Regions from separate parts of the Paenibacillus sp. A3M_27_13 genome, predicted to be linked through region 1. Evidence: riboswitches for the same ligand, from Rfam matches in the RefSeq annotation. Region 1 holds a riboswitch; each other region holds the start of a gene.

Region 1 (4,215 bases):
AAACGACGCATCAGGGGGATGCTGGAAGGCGTTTGAATAGACCTGAGGAGGAAAACAGTCTAGGTTCATCCAATTGGTTATTATGGCTCATATAAAGAGGTAGAGTGATGTAGGAGCTGGACCAATGTCTGTGAAGAAAGCGACGCTGAGATGCAGTTGGCTCAGGTTGGTTAAGCTTCTTCCAGGCAGAGAGGAGCTCGCTTGTCATACGCTCCATAAGAGGGTTCTTTTCCTCATAAGGAGGATTGAGTAGTTTGAAGGCATCTTCCACACAGAAGGACACTGCTGCGCTAAGATAGCCGTGAACGGTCTGTTCTACATCGTTTCCGAGGAGGAAGTTAATCCAGGTGTGAACGGTAGCGAGTGTGCCAATCGCATTGTATTGAATGAGTATAGATTCCAACTGGTCAAATTCAAGCCAAGGATAAAGAGCCTTAGCGAGCTTGAGCAGACGCTGACCGGATAGACGAAACTCCTTCACATGCTGCCAGGAGGGACGTTGGGTATGCAGCATCTTATCAATGAGGGCGATCCGCCAACTGTCATTCTGCTGGATGGCGACATACAGACTTTTGATAGCCATGCCGTCAACGGTTGTAAATTGAGGATACAAATCATCCAGCATGTAATGTTCCAGGTCTTGTAGACTGTTCAAATGTCCGTTACGCGATAGTTTCTCCAGTCCGTTAAAACGGGTGAAGCCACCAACAGGTAGGGAAGGGTCCAACAATAATGCATAGTTCAGCAAGCGGTTGCCTTTATGCAAGGTGGTTCGCCTCCTCGAAGTGAATCCTTATGTTATGTTATGTTATTTTACTTTTTACTTGGGGATAACGAAAAATATTCGAAATATATGTAATATATATTTACATTTAAATAGCTTTTGTGTCAAATTAAATATTCTTATCGCTCATATATGTTAGTTAAAATAACAAATAAAATAATTATTATATTTTTGTTTACAAATAGTTGATGAGAGAGTATAATAAATCTGTTGCCTCATTACATTATGATTTGCGGTCGTGGTGGAATGGCAGACACGCTATCTTGAGGGGGTAGTGGGCGTACGCCCGTGGAGGTTCGAGTCCTCTCGACCGCATTATATGCAATACTCAGTTAAAAAAGCATCCTGACACGGTTTACGTGAAGGGATGCTTTTTTTGTTAAGCATTTTTCGTTATATCCTTTAGCCACAGAACAACGGTAGACAACCGGTCGTTTATTAACTGTGATAAAGAAGGATGTCAGTTTTGCTGCAAAAGCTTCTCTATATCTCCCGCCAGCTTATCTGGAGTGGTTTGCGGTGCATAGCGCTTAAATACGTTACCTTCTCGTGTAATTAAGAATTTAGTAAAATTCCATTTGATCGCTTTGGACCCTAATACCCCCGGAGCAGTTTGGGTCAGGTAACGAAATAAGGGGTGCGCTTGATCGCCATTGACATCTGTCTTGGCGAACATCGGAAAGGTAACACCATAATTGATCTGGCAAAACTCGGAAATCTCCTCGCTGGAACCTGGCTCTTGTTTGGCAAACTGGTTGCTGGGAAATCCCAAAATTTCGAGCCCCTGTTCATGGTACTGGTCATATAGCTCTTGTAGCGCTTTGTATTGGGGGGTTAACCCACATTTGCTGGCAGTGTTCACGATAAGCAGAACGTTCCCTTCATATGTGGATAACGGAATTTTTTTCCCTTGCAGGGTGTGCGCATCATATTCATAAACGGTCATAGTATCTCTCCTTATTCAATATTCAGCAATTAAATTGTAAGCAATTAAAAGCAAGGTTGCAAGTTTGGAAAAGCTATATCAAGCCTTTAGCCGCTGTAAAATCGTATTTTGTTCAAAACAGTAAATCGCACCGCAAATGGAGCGAATTAAGGTGTTTCTTCTTATAAAAGCGGGTTCAATCGGTGTTTAGCTGGTACATATAGCGTATTTTCTTCTCTTTTTACAAAAAAAGGCCAAAAACGCTCTACCCTACGCCAATATTGACATGCTTGTCATTTTCGAAAAGGGATGAAAAACAGAGATTGAAGGAGCTGTGAGAAGCATAGTTGCATTGTAAGCGCTATTATTAATATCCTAGGCTCTAAAGGCCGATTTATAACCCCGCAGTTGAGCTTTACAGTCTTCCATGCGCGGGTGTATGATTCAAGACGTAATTTCAAATTAACTTGAATGAAGTAACAACGAAATGTCTATAGCGCTGAATTTTGCAGTTGCAAAAGCGGGGGAACCAATCGAGATTGTACGGCTTCGGAAGCCGTGTGTCTCATGGGGTGAATTTTCAGGTCAAGTGCCAGAAATAGGGCGACTCTCACGTCCGAATCCGACAGCTAACCTCGTAAGCGTACAGGGAGAGGCAACAAACCGCCGTGTGCAGCCATGGTTTATTTTATCATGGATATGTAAGAAGCCGGAGGAAAGCCTTTTTCCTTCGGCTTCTTTTTGTTGTCTTTTTATACCGGGAGAGGAGCTACTGATGGAAGGTCGGTTAATTATTGTCACTGCACCGAATGAAGCGGGCAGAAGTTTTGTGAAATTGCTTATTTTCAAAAAATTGGCGTTTGCAGTTCTCACGAATAGCGCCCAGGAGGAACGACAGCTCAAAAAAATGGGTGTGGAGCACATTGTCCGCATCAATACCATGCAAGCGGGAAAATGGAATTTTCCAAAAAAAGAAATTGGTAGTGTGTATTTGTTCGAGAACAGCTTGAATCTGACGTGCCGTTTCCTGCAAATATGTCGGCCGCTAACATCGGAATCGATCTATGTTATTACGCACGGCTGTAATCCACAAGGAATTTATCGGGGATTGGGAGCGGATCATGTGATCTACACATTGAACGGAGAGGTGGGTTTTCTGCTGAACGGATAAGCACTTATAACATAGTTGTTTTATGATTTTATGATCAAATAAGAATGGCGATCTGAGGACCGATACGGAGGGTATAAACATGATGGATATATACATGCTGCTCGTCATGGCTGTGAGTTATGGAGTGATACTGCTGTTTGTACGCTGGTGTGATGCGCAGACCTCTAAAGGAGGACGAAGAGGATGATCGTTATACTTGGGCTTACGGCTATTGTGTTTATGTATTTAATCTACGCACTCCTGAACCCTGAAAAGTTCTAGTCAGCTATAGGGGATAGAGCGGGCGGGAACAACAGATCTGAATATTAAGCATCATAGGTAGCGGGTTTTCGCAAACGTGTGCACACAATTGGTGCTCTGGAAGCAGGTCTGTTGTTCCAAACGCAGGAGCATTTTGAAGGAGGAATAAAGGATGGAGCTGCTTCAAATTGGAATTGTGATCGTCATATTGCTGCTCTTGGTAAAGCCAGTGGGCACCTATATGTATCATGTATTCTCGAATGAACCCAATCGGACGGATCGGATTTTTGGCGGAACAGAAAAGCTGATTTATAAGATAGTAGGATTGAAGAAGCTAGAAAGCATGCGTTGGACTACGTATGTTATGAGTTTCATTGCAACGAATGTCGTGCTTGTGGCGATCAGCTACTTGCTGTTGCGTTTACAGGGAATGCTTCCTGGTAATCCGGCTGGAAACAGTAATATGGAAGCATCACTAGCTTTTAATACGGTAATCAGCTTTATGACGAATACGAATCTCCAACATTATAGCGGAGAAAGCGGGCTTACGTATCTGACACAGATGGCGTTCGTCACGATGATGATGTTCACTTCGGCTGCTTCCGGTTTTGCGGTTGCTGCGGCTTTTATGAGAGGATTGACGCGGCGCGGTGAAGGGATGGGCAATTTCTTTCAAGATTTTATTAAAGCCATTATAAGGATTTTCCTGCCGCTGGCCTTTGTGCTTACGCTGGTGCTGGTTGGATTGAAGGTACCACAGACGCTACAGCCTACGGCGGATCTTACGACGCTGAGCGGAACACAGCAGCAGATTTCTATGGGGCCCATTGCTTCTCTGGAGTCCATCAAGCATTTGGGGACGAATGGAGGCGGTTATGCGGGAGCTAACTCTGCGCATCCTTTTGAAAATCCAAGTCCTTGGACGAACGTGCTGGAAATTTTGGCAATGTGGGTAATGCCGGCTTCGTTGCCGTATACCTTTGGACTGTTTGCCCGTAATCGTAAGCAGGGCTGGATTATTTTTAGCTCCATGATGGTATTGTTTCTTATTTTACTATCTATTACGTACGTGTCTGAAAAGACAGGTAACCCGTT
Region 2 (4,215 bases), on a different contig from region 1:
TAACCAATACCCAGCACATTCCCTAAGGCCATACGGCGTGCAGCAGCATTGGGGTGGGTGATGAGTCCAGCATCAATCAGGTCCGCCCACTCAATCAGCGGGTCGGCGCCTTCCACTGTCGTATGGACCCGTGCAAGAGCGTGTCTGATCGCTTCCGGTGAGGCATTCTCCACGCCAATATCTCCTTTGCGCGTCGCTTCTGCCTCGGGTATAAAGGCCTGCTTGCAGCCGGGTACCTTGGAAGCGATAATCTTACGGATGCGCTCCCCTGCATGATCGGGATCGGTTAAAATGATGACCCCCCGCCGCTCCTGCGCCAATGCAATTTTACGCAGCGTCATTTTATTAATGGCTGAGCCGCCAGTTTCTATCGTATCCGCTTCAACAGCGCGGCGAATGGCCACCGTATCATCCCGGCCCTCTACCACGATCACTTCCTTGATCATTTGCGTTTCCCTCCACTGCTACACAGCAAGCTATATTTATCTTTCCCTGCTTTTGAAAACAAAATAAGAAGAGGATATCCTCTTCTTAGCATGGCATAACTATGTTGTTAATACTATCGCATTGCCCTCAACATACACAACCTGTTTTAGTTGATTTCAGGCTTTATCGGTCCGATAACATAAACGGTTTTACCGTGCTTACGACCAAATTGGTTGGCTCGGCTCAAACTCTCATAATACACATCGATTTTGTGGCCTTTAATCGCGCCACCGGTATCCTCCGCACGGCGGAAGCCCACCCCTTCGATATACACCCACCAGCCGATTGGAATTACACTCGGATCGACCGCGATGGTGCGTCCTTCCGTGACACGTGCGCCGGATGCAGTACGTGTACCGATACCTGGCTCCTGTGAGGAATACGCCGTCATGGAGACATTTTGTAAAACTTTGCTATATTTAAAATTGACGCCTGCTTTACGGACAGCACTGCCCGAACTAACCGTTGTTGCCTTAACGGCATCATTGGGACCGACGGAAGCAGCCAGAACGACCGGTTTTTTCTTCGTTCCTACTGCAATGACTTTATCCACACGGTTCTGTGCAACTTCCTTGTTAACCAGCTGTTTGGATACCAACTTTCCATCATGATATACCTTTTGAACGTGCTGGACGACCACACCCGATTTGCCGCTTTGAATGACCCGATTATCGCCTTTATAAAGACTCGGATCGGCCGTTTTGATGACCTGATAAGGCACCTGTTTTTTCTGTTCGACCTGCTGTTTCTTCACACGGACGATTTTTATGTCCATGTTAGACGAAACAGAGGCATCCAACGCAGGATAAACTTTATCCGTTGATGATAATTTATAGCCCGAGGTACGAATGGCACCTTCTACTGTATTTTCTGTTGTGTACAGCTTTTTCGTCTCATTGCCTGAAGATACTTTGACTTGATTGGCACGTTTAATGACTACGCGATCGCCATCCTGTATTGCTCCATTTAGCGGCATGGAAACTGTATCATGCGGCTGAAGTGAAATGGAATGCTCGCTCAGCAAATCTTGAAGCTTGGATTCCCGGGTTTCTACCGCAGACGCCTTGCCATCGATGACAAAAAAGACTTGTTTTTTAGATTGCGTGTACATCAGAATTGAAATCATAATCGTTAGCGCGATTAGAAAAATAGCAACCAAAGCAGCCTGGCGCACATTCTCTTGCTTCCAACGCAATACGTAAGACATGCTGGATGAGCGTGACTCATGGGTATCCTTTTTTTGGAAAATGCCCATTTCCTCCGTCCTCCTTACATAGCCCGCCGTCTGGAGTAAGACATAGTTGAGATTTGACGTGACTATAACAGATTTTCTACAAGACAAGCCCAAACTGCGACTGTCCTGCACCATGTACCCGTCTTCGCGGCATGCTGTCCTCCCCTGTTTAACCACAGTATGATGACAGATTTTCTTTTATTCACAACAAAAAAAGCCAGAGAAAGAGACTAGAGAGCTCTTTCGTGGCTTCCGGCATGTGTGAATATGCGGGAAAACTCATGCACGAGATGGCTTCTCTCTTGTTACGCTTACGGGGTTAGCTGTCGGGTTCGGACGTAGAGAGTCGCCCTAGCTTGGGTCAACCGCTCATGGCGGTCGCCTTCACATTCACCCCGAAGACCCAGAAAGAAATCGAAATACGGCTCCTCCACCTATTCAATCCCATTCGGGGAAAGAATTTCGGTCGAGCCGGCTGGCGGAAGAGACGTTCCCTTCTTGCACATATGCCGGACGTACTGTAAGCCATATCGGTTCCCCCGTTCCCTGTAAAAGGGACTCAGCGAGACTGGTTCATGAAATGACTTGTTGATGTTTACATTCAAACAACAATTCACTGAAAAGATGATATCCTGTTTCTATGCATGTTGTAAAGCAGGTTTCAAGTACATTTTTTAAAATATTCGGTTAAAATATTGTAATATTCTCGAGTTTCCTGCAACAAATTCATGATTAGCTTCGTCTATCTCTTTATTTTGATCGATTTCTTCACTTTTTCATTGAATGTCAAATCGTTCCAGGGCATTTTGGGTCGTTATTGACACTAATTCCTCCACTGTAATCCCTTTGATTTGGGCTGCAGCCTCTGCTACCAGTCTCACATGTGCAGACTCATTTCGCTTCCCACGAAACGGATGAGGCGTCAGATAGGGAGCATCAGTTTCAATGAGCAGACGGTCCAGCGGCACCTGTGCGAGCACCTCTTTTGGCTGCTTGGCATTTTTGAACGTTATTGGACCACCAAAGGAAAGGTGAAATCCCATATCCAGCACCATTTTGGCTGTCTCCCAGCTACCCGAAAAGGAGTGCATGACTCCTCCAATCTCACTCGCTTTTTCCTCGCGCAATATCCTAACAATATCTTCATGTGCATCCCGGTTATGAATAACAATGGGCATTTTGAGCTCACGAGCCAGACCAATTTGATTTCGAAACACCCGATGCTGAACATCCTTCGGTGATGTATCCCAATAATAATCCAGACCGATCTCTCCGATGGCTACAACCTTCTTATGACTGCATAACGATGCAATCCATTCTAAATCGCCCTCCTGCATTGTAATAGCATCCTGAGGGTGCCATCCGACTGCCGCATAAATAAAATCATACGTCTCGGCCAATTTCATGGTGGATGGAATGGTCTCACGATTAAATCCGATATTGATCATCCGTGTTACTCCTGATTCGACAGCACGTGCTATAACTTCTTCACGATCTTCGTCAAATTGTGGCGCATCCAAGTGAGTATGAGTGTCGAATAAATCCAAGGTTTACATCTCCTTTTTTTACTTACATTTCTATATAGTTGTCTATTCTTTGACAAAATAATTCCTTATTTCGGCAGGAAGCCTGTCTTTTACCGCGTTCAATTTATTCTGGGGAAAATACATATGATATTTTCCTCGGTGAATACCACTTATTGAGCGCACAATTTCCGAAACTTCGGATATTTCACTCACCTCGCCCTGACGTCCAAGCAGTAAAATCTGGTTGTCCGTCGAGCCACCCTGCCGAAACACATCATAAGGAAGATCTGTCGGAAAATCAATTTCAAAATCATATTCAGGGTGCAAACCAGCCTCTTTCAAAGCTTCTCTAATACTGTCAATGGTATCTGTATCCATATTTTCAATCTCTACATATTTATACAATCTACGGTCCATAAAACGGCTGCTCAAATCACTTAAAATCTCGTCCTTTTCTCGTTTCCACTGGCTAAATACGGTCTGGATTAATGACTCGTCGAGCATCAGATATTGCTCTACTGTAAGCTCTCCTTTCAACAGATCCGGCAGCGGGTCCAGCAGAAAACCAAACTCATATCCGTTTTTAAACAATTCCTTTGCTCGCTTGAAAATTTTACGTAAAAGGATTTCCGAGCTGCGTGTTACAGGATGAAAATAAATTTGCCAATACATCTGATAGCGTGACATTAAATAATCTTCTACTGCATGCATGCCTGATTCCTTCACAACAATTCTCCCATTATGAGGACGCAGCAGTCGTAAAATACGATCCAAATCAATCGTGCCGTAGTTGACACCTGTTGAATGAGCATCCCGCAACAAATAATCCATACGGTCGGCATCTAGCGGACTGGTTACCAAGTTGACAACGATTGGCTTATCATACGTTTTGGCTATAACCGCAGCCACCTTTTGTGGAAGCTTGTCGTCGACTTGCCGTAGCACGGCGTTGATCTTCGTGTCTCCCAG
Region 3 (4,215 bases), on a different contig from region 1:
GCTTTTAGCCGATCCATAGCCGTCGGTGCGATCAGGATACCGTTCGCCGTATGAAGCGCCACGACACTACAACCAAAGCGAGTACGGGCATTTAGCTCTGCTAGCGTTTTGCCATTCAGACATGCAGGTACATTGAGTTCCACAATACTGTATTCTTTGGACAACTCCAAATAATCGAGCAAATTAGGCGTGACTAGCTGATGAGCCACCCGGATACCCATATCCCGTTCTGGATAAATGATCCGGTCCACACCGAGCTTCTCTAACGCACGCCCGTGCAGCACAGATATGGCTTTGGCTACGACTTTTTTCACACCCAGCTCCTTCAGCAAAATGGCGGTCAGGATGCTTACCTGAATGTCATCACCAATAGCAACAATGCCGCAATCGAAATTACGGATGCCCAGTGATCGCAATGAGTCTTCATCGGTAGCGTCCGCAACGACAGTATGTGTCAACATCTCACTCATACTGTCCACAACATCCTCATTCCGGTCAATGCCTAGCACCTCGCACCCCATATCCACCAATTGCAAAGCCAGGCTTGAGCCAAACCGTCCCAAGCCAATAACTACAAACTGCTGCGTTTTCATATCTACTCGAAAACTCCCTTATCTGAATCAATTTCATAAATGAGGATTTTGCAAAAATCCTGAAATAATTAAATCAACGAAATGTATACTACATATCATGAAATGATTCATCCTATAATCATTTTGCCTTCCGGATGACGATATAATTCTTTACCCTTTTTCGGCCCCAGTGCATAAGCTAGCGTGAGTGGCCCCAGTCTACCTGCAAACATCGTCAGGGTAATCACCAGCTTACCTATGACTGTCAAATCAGGTGTAAGCCCCATCGACAGCCCCACCGTACCAAACGCAGACACCGTCTCGAACAAGATCATCAGAAAATGATGATCTTCGGTTGCCGACAAAATCATGGTCACCCCGATCACGAACAGCAGCCCCAGCAGTGTAATGGTCAAAGCCTTGTAAATTCGTCCCTGCGCAAGTCGGTACCTGAACAGCACAATATCTTCACGCCCCCGTAGCATCGAAATCACGGCTCCAATGAGCAGCGCGAATGTTGTGGTCTTAATCCCGCCTCCAGTAGAGCCAGGAGAAGCCCCGATAAACATGAGTATGATGATAAAAAACTGCGTAGCCTGCCGCAAGCCTGCAATGTCCAGTGTATTGGCACCTGCGGTACGAGGGGTTACGGACTGGAATAAAGATCCCAGCAGTTTCCCCCCCCAATCAAGCGAGCCAAGAGTCTTTGGATTCGTAAACTCAAATACAAAAATCACGAGCGTGCCGACTACAATCATAGCGCCCGTCATGCTGAGTACCACCTTAGTATGCAAGGAAAGTCTCTTGCGCTTGCGATATTCTGCCAGGTCCGACATCACTACAAAACCAATTCCGCCTGAAATAATCAGGAACATAGCTGTAAAATTAACAATCGGATCATATACATAACCTGTCAGGCTGCGAAAGTGCCCGAATAAGTCAAAACCAGCATTGTTAAACATGGAGATGGCATGCCAAATCCCAAAATAAATCGCCCTGCCTACAGGCATATCAAACGACCAGCGAATCGCAAATATTGCAGCACATACGCCCTCAATGACCAGCGAGTACAGCAGCACCTTACGAATCAATCCGACAATTCCTTCGACAGAGGTCTGATTCATCGCTTCCTGTAAAATGAGGCGCTCCCGTAAGGAAATCCGACGTTTGAACACCAGCGCGATCAAGGTAGCCATAGTCATAAAGCCCAGGCCGCCGATCTGAATGAGCGCAGCGATAACAACTTGACCAAAGGTTGTAAAAAAGGTCCCCGTATCCTTTACGACAAGCCCTGTAACACAGGTCGCGGAAGCGGCAGTAAACAAAGCGTCTATAAACGCAAGTGGCTTTCCTGTTGTATTGGAGATCGGCAGCATTAACAATAAACTACCTATTAGAATGATAATGGCAAAACCCGCAACGAATATCTGCGGTGGAGAAAGCCGGAGCCAGCTTGCATTGGGATTCATCTATTCATCACTTCTCTCCTAATCCTTAAAACTATAAAAACAGTGATTTAATACGGTGTAAGCCCGCTACGCGTTCCATTTGATCTTCCGATCGTCGTTGCCCCTAATTTTTTTGATTTTTCCAAACCTTTAGTAACTATAATTAGCATTCCCTGAATACAGGAAGAATGCATGTCAAGCACTACTCTGCCCCCTGTGCTATTGGCGGGCAGCAGCGAAGGAAGCAGAATTGTTCTGAAGAAGCGAAGCGTTTGCCTTTATCTCCGGATTTTAACCATTAAAGGGGTTATACAATCAAAAAATCCGGGGATAACAGCAATCGGAAGAATAATCTGCACCCGCAGCGGTCTAACCAATCCAAACACTTTTATACGCACAAAAATAGACACCGGAAAACCGAGTGCCTGACTTGGTTCCTGCTCATAGCCTACGAGGTTAGCTGACGGATTCGGGCAGCACAGTATGCCCTATTTACACATCCAATCCAGCAGGATCGGCTGTAAAATTCACCCCAGTAACATGGTTCCCCCGTTTTCTCATAGAAATTCGGCTCAACTGTATATCATTACCTATGTATTTTATAGGCATTGCCTCAAGATTATAATCCTTCTATATCCAGATCACAAAACCGATTTCGCCGAAAAAACGTGAAATTGGCTTTATTTTGCGAATGGGCATCGTTTAATCGCAGCTTATCTTATTTTATTGGAACTTTAAAGTGCTTTCACTCTATTTTCATGAATATCGCTGGTCTGTTGGCGGGAACCTGTGCAGTATGATATCTTTAATGGATGTTCTTATTTACAGATTAAGGAGGAAACTCATGAATCCTATCGGGAAACCGGTCGTGCTCACGGCCAACTTCAAAAAATTAGGCTTGCTGGGCGGGATTGGCCTGATTTGCTTTTTTATCTTTCAATTGCTTATTCCCTCGCTTAGTAATCCGAGTCCAGAATCAGTAATGAACGCAAAGGTCATCAGCAAACAAGAAGCGGTCATACACGCATTGGACTTTGCCCGCTCCGAGTTGGGCTATACTGAATCACAGCCAGAGGAGCCTGTCGTGACCTATCAGGCCGAAACAGATTTGTACGGTTATTTATCTAGAGAAAAACTGCTTCAACAGTACGACCGTACATGGAAGAAAAATTACCCTTACGAAACCTTTCGGGTTGATCTGCCTGAATCCTCAGCGAAAAGCAAACTGCAAATTCATGTGGATTTATCCACTGGGAAGGTCGTTAGCTTTAAACGGATCACCTCCAGTACCAATTACACACAGGCTGATATTTCTACGGATGAAGAAGCACGTAACAGGCTTATACGTGTAGCTGAGGACGGCATGACGCTTGAAGCCAAGGAGCAGGCGGCCGCAGTATGGGTTAAGCGCTTTGGTTTTAAGCCGTCGGACTTGAAGCTCGCCACCACTGAAAAAGAAGGTGGATTAAAGTATACCGTAGACGATAAAAAAATCGGCGCCTCGGTACTTACATTGGCTTTTACTTTCGAAGACGGTGATGTTCGCTCCTTCTCTCAAAGCTTTTCGGCCCCGTCGTCCTATACCGATTATATCGAAAAGCAAACATTTTGGGCGAATTGGATGACCTATGCGGGTTATGCCCTATTTAGCTTTGTGCTGGGTGTTCTTGCCATTGTGTATGCGTCACTCACCCGACGACATACTTCATTTGTACGCGGCATTGTTCTGTCCGTTATATACTTTATTGCAAGTATAGCTGGGACAATGAACATGCTGCCTTTATTGCAAGCAGAAGCAGGCGGTAAGGGCATGCTTATATTTCTTATGGTGTTCCAGATTGGTGTTACCTTCTTCATGGCAGTAGCGCTCTACTTCTCCTTGGTCGGCGGTGACGGGCTTATGCGTCAGGTTGGACTGAATGCATGGCCGCGTGCGAAAGAGCCGGGCTACGGGCTGTATGTGCTTCGCAGTATGTATGTTGGCTACTTGTGGGCCTTTATTTTACTCGGGGTACAATCCATCTTATTCTTTATACTGGAGCGCACATTTAATACATTCTCCACAACAGATGCCACGCAATCCCCTTACAATATGGCTTATCCATGGTTACTGCCGATTATGGCCTGGATGGCAGGTATTGGAGAAGAGACTGTCTACCGTCTGTTTGGTATTCCGATGGTCAAAAAAATAGTGA
Region 4 (4,215 bases), on a different contig from region 1:
TTACCCCCAACTTGCCATTACAATCGGGACAGATAGCCTCCCCACAGCCGCTAAACCGCGAGTCATGGAAGTACGGCTCGGCTGCTGAGTACGCGCAAAACGCCTACTCTCGAGGCAAGCTGGTACTACGGGGCATTGAACGTCAGGTGGGTATGAAAAAAATGGATCGGATTATGCGGACCTACGTCCAGACGTACCGATTCAAGCATCCATCCTCCCAGGATTTTCAACGTATCGTGGAGAGAGCCACCGGACGCTCATGGAGCCACTATTTTGAACAGTATGTATATGACGGCCAGATGGCGGACTTTTCGGTGGATCATATCACGAACCAAAAGCTGGAGAATGGATATGAAGCAGTCGTGACGGTCAGCAAAAAAGGGGCGGATTATCCCAAGATCCCTGTCCAATTTACCTTCAAGGATGGTACCACGATATTCAAGGCTTGGGACGGCGTGGGCAAAAGCACAACTTTTCGGATCAAAAGTACTTCTCCCGTTTCCTATGTAACCCTTGATCCTCTATATACCATTGCACTGGAGAACAAGCACATTAACAATAGCCTAAAAGCCGAATTGGACGAAAAGCAACAAACCCGTTGGAATGTAAGTGTAACCAAGCTGTTAGAAACACTGCTTGGAAGTCTGTCATGGTGAGGTGTCTATAGATGCGGACTGTTATAAAAGAGGGCTGGGCGCTGGTGCGCATACGATTCTATATCGTTATCATTTTATTTCTGTATCGACTACTGTGGGGGGTGTTTCTCTATCGGCTGGTGCAGTCTGCCGTTATCCCGCTACTGCTCCGTTATCCTGATCAGGGTCAAAACGAGCTGGGACAGACCTTGTTTTGGATGGAGAGCCAGATTGCTCTGATGGACAGCCGGGAAGTACATGTGTATTTGTGGATACTACTAGGGGCGACTGTACTACGCATACTGATCACTCCCTTCATTAGAGCCGGAATATATCAAAGCCTGCATACCGATGCGACTGAACCGCAAAGCCTGTCCTTTTTCAAGGGTATGAAACGCCATGGCATGTCGTCGTTGTTGTATTACACCATCGAGTTGGGACTGCTGCTGCTTCCCGCCTTTTGGGTAGTACCGAGACTCTACCCTATTGTAGCAGGAACGCTTCAATCTCCCTCTTACCTGCTGCATTTATTGCCCTATGCCATGGGGTGGATGGCTTACGGATGGTTCATTCGGCAGTGCATCCTGTATATGCAACTGGGGACTGTCGGTGGTCACGCCATACTATCGTCCCTGCTCGCCTTCTTTCGCCAGTTCCTCCCAGCTGTCGGTATATCCCTTTTGCTCGGTGCTTGTGTGCTGCTGGTCTTCGGTCTATTTGGCACCGTGGCGATGATTTGGACTGGTATGCTGGCGCTCATTCTCCAGCAATCGTATCATTTTGTTACTAGTCTGGTCAGGCTGTGGCATATCAGTTCGCAGTACAGACTATGGCATACCTATATCTCCAGTAGAAGTTAAGCCCTGCCTTTATGTTTTTTACTTCATTTCCGTCTGTCGAAAAATCTTGATTCATATCCGCGCAAACGACACATAACTGAATACTGTTAACAACATCTGTTCCTGGGACATTAGGAGCAGATTTTTTTTGTAACTTTTTGCAATGAAACATTTGCCAAAGCCAGCCGTCTTTGTTACAATAATCGCAGTGAACTGATAGTAACAACTTTGTAATCTTTATTGTAACCTTTATCTCAAAAATAACGTTATTGTGAATACTGCTCTCCAAGGTGCACATCTTAAGTTAAGCCTAATTCCTGGCACCTAGGAAGCGGGGGAACCAGTTTGGGTGAATTGATCTCGCAACAGAGTGGTCATAGGGGAACCTTCTACCGAATCCTTAAGCTAACCTCGCAGGCATTGGAAGGGGTATATTTTTTTTGAAGAAGAAGCTAACGATCGCAGCTATGGGTCTTGCCATTGCCTTTACATCTTTTACATTCGGTGGCGGCAGTGCATATGCAGACTCTAAGATGGACCAGGTCATTCAAGATGCCAAAGGAACGAGCTACAGAAGCGGAGGCACTACACTCGAGGGATTCGATTGCTCCGGCTTCACAATGTATGTATTCAACAAACTGGGAATTAAACTTCCGCATCAATCCGGATCACAATTCAAAATGGGATCTTCTGTATCCCGCGATGAAATGAGACCTGGAGACCTGGTGTTCTTCAACACCACAGGAAGAGGCATTTCCCATGTAGGTATCTTCGTAGGTGAAGGGAAATTTGCCCACTCCTCGACTTCACGTGGTGTAGTAGTTAGCTCACTGAACGAAAATTATTACGCTAACCGCTATGTCGGTGCAAAAAGAATTATGAGCACAGACGCTTACCATTCTGTAGCTTCAGAAATTCCTGATGACGACAACGTAGAATAACTAACGCACAGCAAGCTAACCCTAGCCGCAATTTGATTCTGGCCGGAATCGAATTGCGGTTTTTTATGTCCACAACATCAGCAATTATTATCATTACTGACGAACTGAAGCCTCAAAAGGTTTCAATTTTAGCGAACATCGTCGGTTTTACCGTCAGCGCTGGGGGAGCATATGAGCAGTAAATCCTTCTTATTCAATGTATACCCGACTTGAGTATGAAATAAACACGCTTGCCATTCCCCTGCAACTTGTCTACAATCTGTTGTTAATGATTGAAGTACCTGTAAAAGGAGGATGGAACACATGCCGGCCTCAATATTCAACTATCGGATCGTACCGATGGACGAGCATCAAGCGGCTGCAATCTGTGAGTGGCGCTATGATCCACCTTATAATATATACGGTTGGCTCCCCTGGGAACAAATGAAGGCGCTTGAAGTCGAATTTGGAAGTCCCACGCTTCGCCAAGAGCAATATGTTGCCGTACTGGATGAAGAGAATAAGCTGACGGGATTTGCTCAATATTTTCCTATGATCGGTGTGACCCGGCTAGGTCTTGGAATGCATCCTGAAAGATGCGGACATGGCAAAGGCGCTGATTTTGTCCGTGCCATTGCAGAGGAAGCACAACGACGCAACCCGAAGAATGAAATTGATCTAGAGGTACTCACTTGGAATGGGCGCGCTATCCGGGCTTACAAGGCGGCTGGATTTGAGCTTACAGATACCTATGAACGCCAGACTCCCGATGGCAAAAAACCGTTTTTTTGTATGGTATATCGTCCCGAACACCAAACCCAGGTTCTATGATAAAAGCGCCTTCGGCATACAACCGCGATGTTGTATAGCGAAGGCGCTTTTATCATCATACGACAGATCATTACAAGCTCAATGACTGCTGCGCATTTTTTCAAAAGCTTCATTATATTGTTGGGCTTCCTTAATATCCACGGCCATAATACCGCCGTCGTCCCAAGAGGTCAAACGCAGAGTCACGGTCTTGTAATCAATCGTAATAAATGGATGATGATTGAATGCTTCAGATATAGCGGCAACTTCATCCACGAATGCAATCCCTTTCATAAAACTGGAAAAATTATATTTCCGAACGATCCAACGTCCTTCCTCCAGTTCCCAGCCCTCCAGTTTCTCCAGATGTGCTTCAATCTCTTCTTGTGTAAAAGGCATGTTACGAACTCCTCCCCGTTTATACGGAAGCCTTTCGACCGCTTAAATACGGCCAAAACTACGATATATTGGTGTACATATTACCACGGCCCCGTTGATAAATCCATAAGACAGACCTCAAATCAAAGGGACTGACGTCAGCTCCTCGTCTCCAATGAGTACATAGATACGATGCTGCTCCGGCTCATAGATCACAACGCCACTGCCTACAGTGATTATGGGCTCTGTACCCAGTGCATAAAATAAGTCTTCTGCCAAAGCTTCATTGACTTCCTGGCGTCCCGCCGGGTCCAGCCTGTCCCAATCTTCTGCTTCCATCTCAAAAAATTCATAGCTGTCTGGGATGCGTCCCACAGCCTCTGTCAAATCGTTCAAAATTTGTTCATACTCACGCCCATGCTTTACTCCCATGCCATTTCCTCCAATGGTTCCGCCATTCAATACATAATCACCTTATTATACCGGAAATTCGCACTTAACAAAAAAGAGAGTTTTGTCGATAAATACTATAATCCGTCTTGTAATGACGCGCTTGGGGCAAGGACGACCCCGGCGGCATGAAAGGATTCAAAATCTATTCTCATGGATGAGGTGTATCATGCAAATTTCAAC

The links. Region 1 has a riboswitch for cyclic di-AMP ahead of NLX82_RS08330 (hypothetical protein). Riboswitches for the same ligand answer to the same signal wherever they lie in the genome.
Region 2: another riboswitch for cyclic di-AMP. It lies ahead of NLX82_RS26160 (resuscitation-promoting factor); the one in region 1 lies ahead of NLX82_RS08330 (hypothetical protein).
Region 3: another riboswitch for cyclic di-AMP. It lies ahead of NLX82_RS17415 (TrkH family potassium uptake protein); the one in region 1 lies ahead of NLX82_RS08330 (hypothetical protein).
Region 4: another riboswitch for cyclic di-AMP. It lies ahead of NLX82_RS26665 (C40 family peptidase); the one in region 1 lies ahead of NLX82_RS08330 (hypothetical protein).

The regions. Positions count from the first base shown of each region.
Region 1 covers NZ_JANAVE010000002.1:403,361-407,575, forward strand. Annotated here, with positions in the region: gene NLX82_RS08315 (urease accessory protein UreF) at 11-748, opposite strand; tRNA gene NLX82_RS08320 (tRNA-Leu) at 1,017-1,099, shown strand; gene NLX82_RS08325 (glutathione peroxidase) at 1,245-1,730, opposite strand; cyclic di-AMP (ydaO/yuaA leader) riboswitch at 2,197-2,369, shown strand; gene NLX82_RS08330 (hypothetical protein) at 2,485-2,880, shown strand; gene NLX82_RS27705 (potassium-transporting ATPase subunit F) at 3,064-3,141, shown strand; gene kdpA (potassium-transporting ATPase subunit KdpA) at 3,293-4,215, shown strand, end outside.
Region 2 covers NZ_JANAVE010000013.1:11,133-15,347, reverse strand. Annotated here, with positions in the region: gene rnmV (ribonuclease M5) at 1-446, opposite strand, end outside; gene NLX82_RS26160 (resuscitation-promoting factor) at 593-1,741, opposite strand; cyclic di-AMP (ydaO/yuaA leader) riboswitch at 2,013-2,295, opposite strand; gene NLX82_RS26155 (TatD family hydrolase) at 2,497-3,267, opposite strand; gene NLX82_RS26150 (HD domain-containing protein) at 3,310-4,215, opposite strand, start outside.
Region 3 covers NZ_JANAVE010000004.1:247,897-252,111, forward strand. Annotated here, with positions in the region: gene NLX82_RS17410 (potassium channel family protein) at 1-593, opposite strand, end outside; gene NLX82_RS17415 (TrkH family potassium uptake protein) at 701-2,041, opposite strand; cyclic di-AMP (ydaO/yuaA leader) riboswitch at 2,451-2,603, opposite strand; gene NLX82_RS17420 (CPBP family intramembrane glutamic endopeptidase) at 2,865-4,215, shown strand, end outside.
Region 4 covers NZ_JANAVE010000014.1:44,531-48,745, forward strand. Annotated here, with positions in the region: gene NLX82_RS26655 (M1 family metallopeptidase) at 1-656, shown strand, start outside; gene NLX82_RS26660 (hypothetical protein) at 668-1,495, shown strand; cyclic di-AMP (ydaO/yuaA leader) riboswitch at 1,772-1,909, shown strand; gene NLX82_RS26665 (C40 family peptidase) at 1,915-2,415, shown strand; gene NLX82_RS26670 (GNAT family N-acetyltransferase) at 2,719-3,225, shown strand; gene NLX82_RS26675 (4a-hydroxytetrahydrobiopterin dehydratase) at 3,304-3,603, opposite strand; gene NLX82_RS26680 (hypothetical protein) at 3,721-4,014, opposite strand; gene motA (flagellar motor stator protein MotA) at 4,202-4,215, shown strand, end outside.